Regions from separate parts of the Shouchella oshimensis genome, predicted to be linked through region 1. Evidence: riboswitches for the same ligand, from Rfam matches in the RefSeq annotation. Region 1 holds a riboswitch; the other holds the start of a gene.

Region 1 (4,464 bases):
CATGTATCCTTTGTTGCATATAAAGCTGTCACTAGCTGTTCACCTTCTTTTGATCCACGATCGCTTCTTCCTCAAACAACACCCCATGCTCTACAGTCCAAACCCTTGTCGCAAAATGTGTTAGAACGTCCATGTCATGCGTCACCATGATAATGGTGATGCCTTGCTCTCTGCACGATTCAATCATCTCTAAAAGAGCAAACGTATTTTTGGCATCTTGTCCAAAAGTCGGTTCATCTAATAATAAGACGGATTGATCCTTCACAATGGCTGTAGCCACACTTAGTCTTCTTTTTTGTCCTACAGAAAGTTGATAGGGGTGTTGTTCCTGCTGCTTACTCAATGAGAATGAGTCTAGACAATTTTGTACAATGTGTTGAATTTGTTCAGCTGGCTTTTGCTCTTGTTTTAATGTAAAGGCAATTTCATCAAAAACTCGATTCGTTACAAATTGATATTCAGGATTTTGAAAAACAAAGCCGACAGTGTCACTAATTAGGTTCTTCTTCTTCACTTGTGTTCCATGTAGAAAATATTTGCCGTCATGGTTTAGGACATTCATCAAACCAAGTAGCAATGTACTTTTCCAGCACCATTTTTGCCTGTCACACAAATCCACTCTCCAGGATAAACCTTAGCATCCTGTACGTTTAACTTCGCTTCTTTTCTGCGCAGAACTTGGAATGTATCTAACTTAATAACAGGTTCATTATGTTGTTGAACTAGTAATTGCTTTGACCAATCCCTTGAAGCAACATACTCCTGCCAAACGCCTGGAAACCAGATACCATAGTCTCTTAATGTTTCTTTATACGTAGAAAAAATGTGCTCAGTTGTACCATCAGCTATAATCTGACCCTCTGTATCTAAAACAATAACTCGGTCCACAAAATCGAGCACATGATCAATTTTATGTTCAACAATAATCACCGTACGATCTGCTGCAACAGATTGTATCGTCTGCCAAATCTGCTCTGTACCTTCTGGGTCAAGCATGGCCGTTGGTTCATCAAAGATTAATGTAGATGGTTGAAGGGCCAGGCACAGATGCAATAGCTAAGCGTTGTTTCATACCTTGGGAAAGCTGAGATATTGGCGTGTGTACATTTGTAAGTTCCAAACCCACTTGCTTAAGATAGGCTACAATCTGACTGTGCATCTCTTCTCGCTTCACACCTAGGTTCTCCAAAACAAAAGCGATTTCCTCATCAACATAAGGCATGCAAAACTGACTATCCGGATCCTGAAAGACATATCCCCAAGAATCCGGTTGGGTTAGCTCATCGTATTTAAGTGGAAGTTGAATAGCTCCTGGTACTAAACCGGTTAAAACTTGAAGAAGCGTAGATTTCCCGCTTCCACTTGGTCCAAGGATTAACACTTTTTCACCTTCTATGATTTGAACACTTAAATCTTTAAATAACAGATTACCGCTTCCAGGAAATGTTAAGCGTAGGTTTTTCACTCCCGAAATCACTGATGTCATCTGACCACTCCATTTCTATTTCTCAAGAGTTTCCAGATCTGCTTTTGAGGATGGTCTGAGCAGATCCGTCACACCAGTTTTCTCTAATGCTTTGACAAGATAATAAGCAAAAACACCGGCAATTAAAATACCACTTAATGTCCTTAGTACTAACACAAGAGTTAAATTCCAACCAACAAGATCAAACATATACCCTCTGTTCCAATCCATAATAAAAGATCCCCCTGCAGATGCCGCTCCAGCTAGTGACGTAGTCATTAATGAGAAACTTTTGTAGAAGAAGAATGCAAATACAAGTTCTGCTCCAAGTCCTTGCATCACTCCATAGATGAGGACTTCTAATCCATACTGTGAACCCACGATAAACTCACCGGAGGCCGCTGCAGTTTCTGCAATTAGAGCCACTCCTGGTTTACGAATAATTAAAAATGCAACGGTTGCCGCGATAAACCACATTCCATACATAAGCTCGTTGATCTGCAATGGAAACAGCTTTAAACTATCATTTACTGGCCCCCATAGTCTGTAAACAACGGCAAAAACGACTGCGATAATAACCGTTACCAAAATGTCTGTTAATGTCAATCTCTTCATCAAGTCATCCCTCTCGTTCATCATTTCCCCAGTGACTCAAAAAAAGAAGCCACTCCAAAATTGGAGTGGCTTCTTCGTTATTGTACACACTTGCCCCAAAAGCAAATCGTAAATAGAAGAGTCGACTCCACTTTCCTACGCTAGTATTATCTAGATCAGGTCAAGGGTTAAGGCAAAAGCCTCTCTCAGCGTACGCGCCCCTAGTGGAAATAACGTTATATTGTTTGTACGGTTTTATTTAAACATAATTTTCAAGCTGCGACAATACTTTTTTAGGATAGTTTGTCTAAAACGGCTTCAACTTCAGTGAGCGATTTAATTTCAAATGTTGGTTCAACATCTTCAGTCGTTTGATTCCGTCGATTCACCCAAATAGATGAGATTCCCGCTCGCTTCGCACCAAGAATATCTGTCATTAGATTATCGCCAACCATAACAACTTCTTCATTATTTAGCTCCATTAATGATAAGGCATGCTCAAATATACCTTTATCCGGCTTGCCTTTACCGTAAGCACCGGAGATTACAATGTGGTCAAAATACGGAACCAATTCAGGCGTAAGCTCTAACTTAATATTTTGTAAGTCAGGAGATCCATTTGTTAATAATAAAAGCTGATAGTTTTCTTTGAGTGCGTCGAGCACCTCAAATGTCTCTTCATAAACAATTGGATTCTTCCGACGTTCCAATGGAAAACGTTCAGAAAGTTCTTTAGCTAGCTCCTTATTGTCTACCCCACATTTTTGCAGTCCTAGATCCCATGACGCATAACGATAGCCAGGAGCTAACTCTTTTAATTTCTGAAACTCTTCTTCTCTATCTTGAAAATTAGCCCAGAGACCTTCAAATGGATTAATACCAATTAATTGAGTAAATGAAAATGTTTCATAAGAAGCGTACAACTTTTTTGCTTCTTCTCTTACTGCATGTTCTAGTTCTTCAACTTCAATACGATTATCGTGTTCATGGGCATATTCACAAGTTGCTGTGAAAGCCTTTTGAACACTTTTTTGATCCCATAAAAGAGTATCATCTAAATCAAAAAAAACAGCTTTAATCATCAAGGATTCCCTTTCTGTATTACATTATATAGTTCTTCTCATTTTTTCTGTTATTTTACTTCGTGTGTCCAATTAAATGGATCCTCAATTCTTCCTTTTTGGATTCCAGTTAACGTTTCATACAATTTTGTAGCAAGTGCACCTGTTTCACGATTATTAATCAGAGTTTGTTGACCTTTCAAGCTAAGCTCTCCAATTGGTGAAATCACTGCTGCAGTACCTGTTCCAAATGCTTCTTCTAAACGATTTTCTTCAATAGCTAAAAGAACTTCATCAATTGAGATTTTCCGCTCTGTAACTTGTACATCCAAGCTTTTTAATAATTCTATGATCGATTTACGTGTTACACCTTCAAGAATACTACCACTTAATGCTTGGAGTGATTACTTCTCCATCAATTTTAAAGAATACATTCATGCTTCCTACTTCTTCAATGTATTTCTTTTCAGCACTATCTAACCACAGTACTTGTGCTTGTCCATGCGCAGTTGCTTTATCTTGGGCTTTATAAGCAGCAGAGTAATTTCCCGCTGTTTTCGCCATACCTGTACCACCTAATGCGGCTCTTGTATATTCATCTTCAACATAAATACCAACTGGTGCAATTCCTTCTTTATAATAAGAGCCTACTGGTGATAGGATAATCATAAATTTATACGTAGCTGATGGAGCCACACTCAAGTTAGGTTCAGTTGCAATAATAAATGGGCGAATGTATAACGAAGTTCCTTCATATGTAGGAATCCATTCTCTATCTAATTTTAATAACTCTGATAAGTAATCAATAACAAGCTCTGGATCAATATCAGGAATACTTAAACGATCGCTTGAACGATTAAGTCTTTTAAAGTTTTGTTCAGGCCTAAATAAAAGAATTCGTTCATCGTCCGTACGGTAAGCCTTAAGCCCTTCAAATACAGTTTGTCCGTAGTGATAAATCATCGCTGCTGGATCTAGTGTTAGGGGTTGATAAGGTATAATTCGTGGACTGTGCCAGCCATTTTCAGTTGAATAATCCATAATAAACATATGATCAGTAAATGTTTTACCAAACTCAAGAGTTTCAGGATCTGGCTTTGTTTTATGGTGCGTTGCGGTCATAATTTCTAATGTTTGATCAGACATATTAAGAAACTCCCCTTTTATCCACAATTATTACATTGTTATGAATCTATTATAACATGTTCGCTCACTTTTTGAATGAGCCTTATCCCTTACTCTCTTTCATATAATTTCCAAGCTCCATAATCATCGCTCCCATTCGCTCGATTTGTGGAGCCACAATTCTTTTTACACCTTGATTGGATAATTCTTCTGACGTTA
Region 2 (4,464 bases), on a different contig from region 1:
ACTTTGCAAAACAAAATCAAGGTTTTCATCGTAGCAACTAAATGAATGAGAGGTAACTATGATGATCATTATTGATTCAGAAGAACTAGACCCGATGGTGTTTAAGCTTTTATCATATGCAACATCTACTTCTAAAGTTAGAGATGAGTATGACCTATATGTACATAACCCTCAACGGATTCTGTATGGATATGAAACGAATGGTTTCCTTGTTAGATGCATCGGAATAGAAATCATCGATCCAGATGAATGCGAGATTAAGCATATCGCTGTGGCTGAAGAGCAGCGGGCAAGAGGAATTGGTAAGAAGATGATTAATTACATTAATAGAGAATATAAGTCGATCATTGCTGAAACAGACGAGGACGCAGTCGTTTTTTATGAAGAATATGGGTTTACAGTATTAAGTCCTGGCGCGGTATATCCTGGAGTTGAAAGATTTAATTGTAAGTTTAAAAGGTGATTTTTCATTTGGGATGTTTATAGAAATTTCAGCATGCAAGGATAGATTATTGCGGGAAGAAGAATAGAGTTTAAGGAACAAGATCTACTAGTCTATCTATTTTCAAAACAAAGGAGAAGCTTATGATATCAGAGTTGATAAACTCAGAATTTAGTAAGTGTAAAGAGTTGCTGCGCAAATAAGGTCAACTAGAAGCAAGAGCTGTCATAGAAGGCGTGAACCCTGGACGAGTATTTGTTGATAATCCTGAAAGGCCGGCAACTGGTGTGGTTTGGCTGCATAATAATGATGGGTTTATCTTTTTTGGAGATGAAACGAATGAGTGTTTTAATAAAGAATTAAACGATTTTATTGAATCAGTCATTAAGCCAGAGGCAAAAAAAGTTGGTTTAGACTGGTTTGAAGCCATAGGTAATCATCAAGGCTGGAATAAAACATTCGAGAACGTGTTTAGTAACCATTCACTTGGAAGTTGGAATCAGAGAGTATACATGTTACATAAAGAAGAGTTCACATATAAAAACATTGCACCAATTGAAGAAGGCTATTTGATTGTGAAGATAGACAGTGATCTTCTTAGAAACAAGACTCGCGTCATTTCGAATCTATCTTTTTTAGAAACAGAAATAATGGAGTTTTGGTCTTCGTCGGAAAGGTTTTTTGATAATGGGATTGGTTATTGTGTGATACAGAATAATAAAATCGTTAGCATGTGTTATTCAGGCTTTGTAGCTGGCAATGTGCACTGTTTGGGCATTGAAACATTAAAGGAGCATCAGGGAAAAAGGTTAGGTCAAAACGTTGCTACCGCCTTAATACATGATTGTCTACAATCGGGGATCATTCCTTATTGGGACTGTATGGAAACGAACAAAGCATCTAGTGCGATTGCTGAAAAACTAGGATTTAAGAATGTATTTAATTATACGGGGTATGATTTTTCTTTGAAGTAATTTGTACATGCTATTTCACTTTATAATAACCTCTGCAAAAAACGGAGTTCGATTTGATGGAAAAAGGTGGTGGTACTCACATTGGATAATCAATATGTTATGGGATGGGGAACACTTGCATTAATAAATGCAGGGTTAGCACAAGGTAAAAACAGAACAGGACTTAATTGGTTTTTGCTTTCTTTAGTTTTGGGACCTGTGGCTACATTCATTTTATTATTTGTGGAGAAGAGAAGTAGTAACTAATAAAATAATCCAAATAGACTTTACGTAGCAATCAATCTACTATATAGTAAAACCAAGATGAAAATATAACCTAAAAAATTCCAACAATTCAAAGGTAAATTAACAATTTCATATTTTTAATGCACTAGGGGTGTTATTTAACTGAGATGAGTACAAACTCAAACCCTTTGAACCTGAACTAGTTAGAACTAGCGTAGGAAAGTGTGAGCACGAATACATATTTGAAGTGGATTCATTTACTATGTATTTACTTGTTTGCGCAACATTCCTACGGGAGTGTTGCGCATTTTTATTTTCCAAAAAAATGATAGGAGTGGTTATGATGACTAGAACGGTATTAGTTACAGGTGGTAGTAGAGGATTAGGTTCAACGATTGTAAAAACATTGGCTCACCAAGGATTTAATGTAGTCATTAATTATAATAAAAGTAAAGATGCCGCAGAAAAGCTTGTGTCTGAGATTGGTGAAGAGAACGCGATTGCTATTCAAGCGGATGTAACAAAATGCAATGAAGTAGATCAATTGATAAAAGAAGCTACAGCATATTTTGGTCAAATAGATGTGGTCGTTAACAATGCATTAGTAGACTTTAAATTTGATCCAAGCAAACAGAAGTCATTTACAGAACTGACGTGGGACGATTATCAAAAGCAAGTGGATGGTATCTTGAATGCTGCCTTTAATATCGTTCAAAGTGTCGTACCTCAATTTATTGAAAGACAAAATGGAATGATTATAAGCATAGGTACCAATCTATTTCAGAATCCTGTTGTACCCTACCATGAATATACAACAGCTAAAGCTGGGCTAATCGGTTTTATGCGTAATGTCGCTTCTGAACTAGGTGTACATGGAATAAAAGCCAATGTCGTTTCAGGTGGATTATTAAAAACCACTGATGCCAGTGCTGTTACGACACCAGAGGTTTTTGATTTAATTGCTCAGTCAACGCCATTAAAGAAAGTCACTGAACCTCAAGATGTAGCCAATATGGTCGCTTATTTATCATCGGAACATGCAACGGGTATTACGGGTCAGAATTTCACGGTAGATGGCGGATTAACTATGAATTAATTGAGGTGTAATCACATGACAAAAACCAAAGAAAAACAATTGCACATAGGGGTTTTACTATATGGTTGTGGCCATCATCAAGCATCCTGGTTAATGCCCAATTCAAGCGTTGAACGGATAGGGGACATCTCTTATTATCAATCTTTAGCTCAATTATCGGAGAAGGGTTACTTTGATGCGGTGTTCTTCGCAGATAATCATTCATTTCAAGGGAACGATTCTAGCGAAATGCCAGCATTTTGGTTTGATCCGATTGTGAATCTAACCGCTATTTCTCAAGTCACAAGTCACATAGGATTAGTATCAACCATCTCAAGTACCTTTGCTAATCCTTTTACAGCGTCACGACAATTATTAAGCTTAGATCATCTAACAAAAGGACGCGTGGGGTGGAATTTGGTGACATCGATGAGGGATGTAGAGGCATTAAATCATAGCATGAATGAACTCCCTTCACACGATGAACGCTATGAAAAGGCAGACGAATTTGCAGCTCTTATGAATAAACTATTTCTTTCATGGGAATCTGAGGAGTTTGTACATAATCGAGAAGAGGGAGCGTTAATAAATCCTTCAAACATCAAGCCTTTTCATCACATTGGTGCACATTTTAACGTACAAGGTCCGTCTACTACGCCAAGAAGCCCACAAGGTAGACCTGTGTCCATGCAAGCAGGCGCATCTAAACAAGGTATTGCATTAGCCGCTAAATATGCCGATGCAGTCTATTCAGTGTCATGGAATCTAAAGCAAGCAAAAACCTTTCGCAAAAAATTAGATGAGCAGGTTAAACAAAGTCAGAACAGTCATAGACACATTAAAGTATTACCGGGATTAGTCACATATGTTGGCCGCACGTACGAGGAAGCGCTTGAAAAGAAAGCAGAATTAGATGAGCAATTACCTATTGAGACGGGGTTAAAACAATTGAGCTTTTTTACACAGCAAGACTGCTCTCATTGGGAACTGGATAAAGCAGTGCCGCCATTACCCCCAGTAGAAGAATTTACAGGTCCTGTTGGTCGTTACGAAACCATACTCGAAATGATAAATGATACACAACCAACCGTAAGAGAATTAATAGGATATCTGAGTGCAGGCGGTGGACATCACACACTGATAGGGACCCCTGAGCAAATAGTCGATCAGATGCAAGTCTGGTTCGAAGCGGGTGTCGCTGATGGATTTAATTTAATGCCTCCTACATTACCTGGTAGTTTAGATGACTTTGTTGAACTCATTGTTCCTGAAATGCAGAGGAGAGGCATCTTTAGGAAAGAATATGAAGGACAGAGCTTTCGGGAACATTTAGGATTAAAAGTAAATGGTTTGTAGAACCTTGAAATGGTGATTACTTGCCCTGTATAGTGGATGTGACGTAGAACACGCAATCATTGGAAAGATTTCTGGAGAGGATTGACTACACAATAGAAATGAGATGATATTTTATGGAGAAGTTTAAGATTGGAGATATGGTAGAAACAACGGAAGGTAGTATGCAACATATCCCCGGTACAGTGGTGTATCTTGACCAAGAAAATGAAAAGTATCTTGTCCGTTTTGGAGGATCTCAACAAATGTACTATGCAGAAGATGAAATTGTGCTATGGGGAACATGAACTAATATGGAGGAGGGAAGGATGTTTGCACTCGGGCGTCCTTCTTAATTCTTTACAATTGGATTATTGAAGCTTATGCTTTGATCATATTTGAATTTAGAAAGGGGC

Evidence for each region. A riboswitch is a leader RNA that binds a small molecule or an ion and turns the genes downstream of it on or off. The one in region 1 is predicted to bind thiamine pyrophosphate.
Region 2: it holds a riboswitch for thiamine pyrophosphate, as region 1 does, so the genes downstream of both, NDM98_RS22700 (3-oxoacyl-ACP reductase) here and NDM98_RS02750 (ECF transporter S component) in region 1, are expected to answer to the same signal.

What each region holds. Positions count from the first base shown of each region.
Region 1 covers NZ_JAMQJY010000001.1:490,744-495,207, forward strand. The annotation lists gene NDM98_RS02740 (energy-coupling factor transporter transmembrane component T family protein) at 1-32, opposite strand, end outside; gene NDM98_RS23790 (ABC transporter ATP-binding protein) at 32-613, opposite strand; gene NDM98_RS23795 (hypothetical protein) at 562-1,053, opposite strand; gene NDM98_RS23800 (ABC transporter ATP-binding protein) at 1,010-1,486, opposite strand; gene NDM98_RS02750 (ECF transporter S component) at 1,502-2,080, opposite strand; TPP riboswitch at 2,196-2,292, opposite strand; gene NDM98_RS02755 (HAD family hydrolase) at 2,353-3,141, opposite strand; partial or broken gene NDM98_RS02760 (branched-chain amino acid aminotransferase) at 3,192-4,266, opposite strand; gene NDM98_RS02765 (uroporphyrinogen-III synthase) at 4,349-4,464, opposite strand, start outside.
Region 2 covers NZ_JAMQJY010000007.1:60,947-65,410, forward strand. The annotation lists gene NDM98_RS22680 (aminoglycoside adenylyltransferase domain-containing protein) at 1-41, shown strand, start outside; gene NDM98_RS22685 (GNAT family N-acetyltransferase) at 59-463, shown strand; partial or broken gene NDM98_RS22690 (GNAT family N-acetyltransferase) at 586-1,416, shown strand; gene NDM98_RS22695 (hypothetical protein) at 1,498-1,662, shown strand; TPP riboswitch at 1,779-1,879, shown strand; gene NDM98_RS22700 (3-oxoacyl-ACP reductase) at 1,985-2,737, shown strand; gene NDM98_RS22705 (LLM class flavin-dependent oxidoreductase) at 2,753-4,072, shown strand; gene NDM98_RS22710 (KOW domain-containing RNA-binding protein) at 4,186-4,356, shown strand.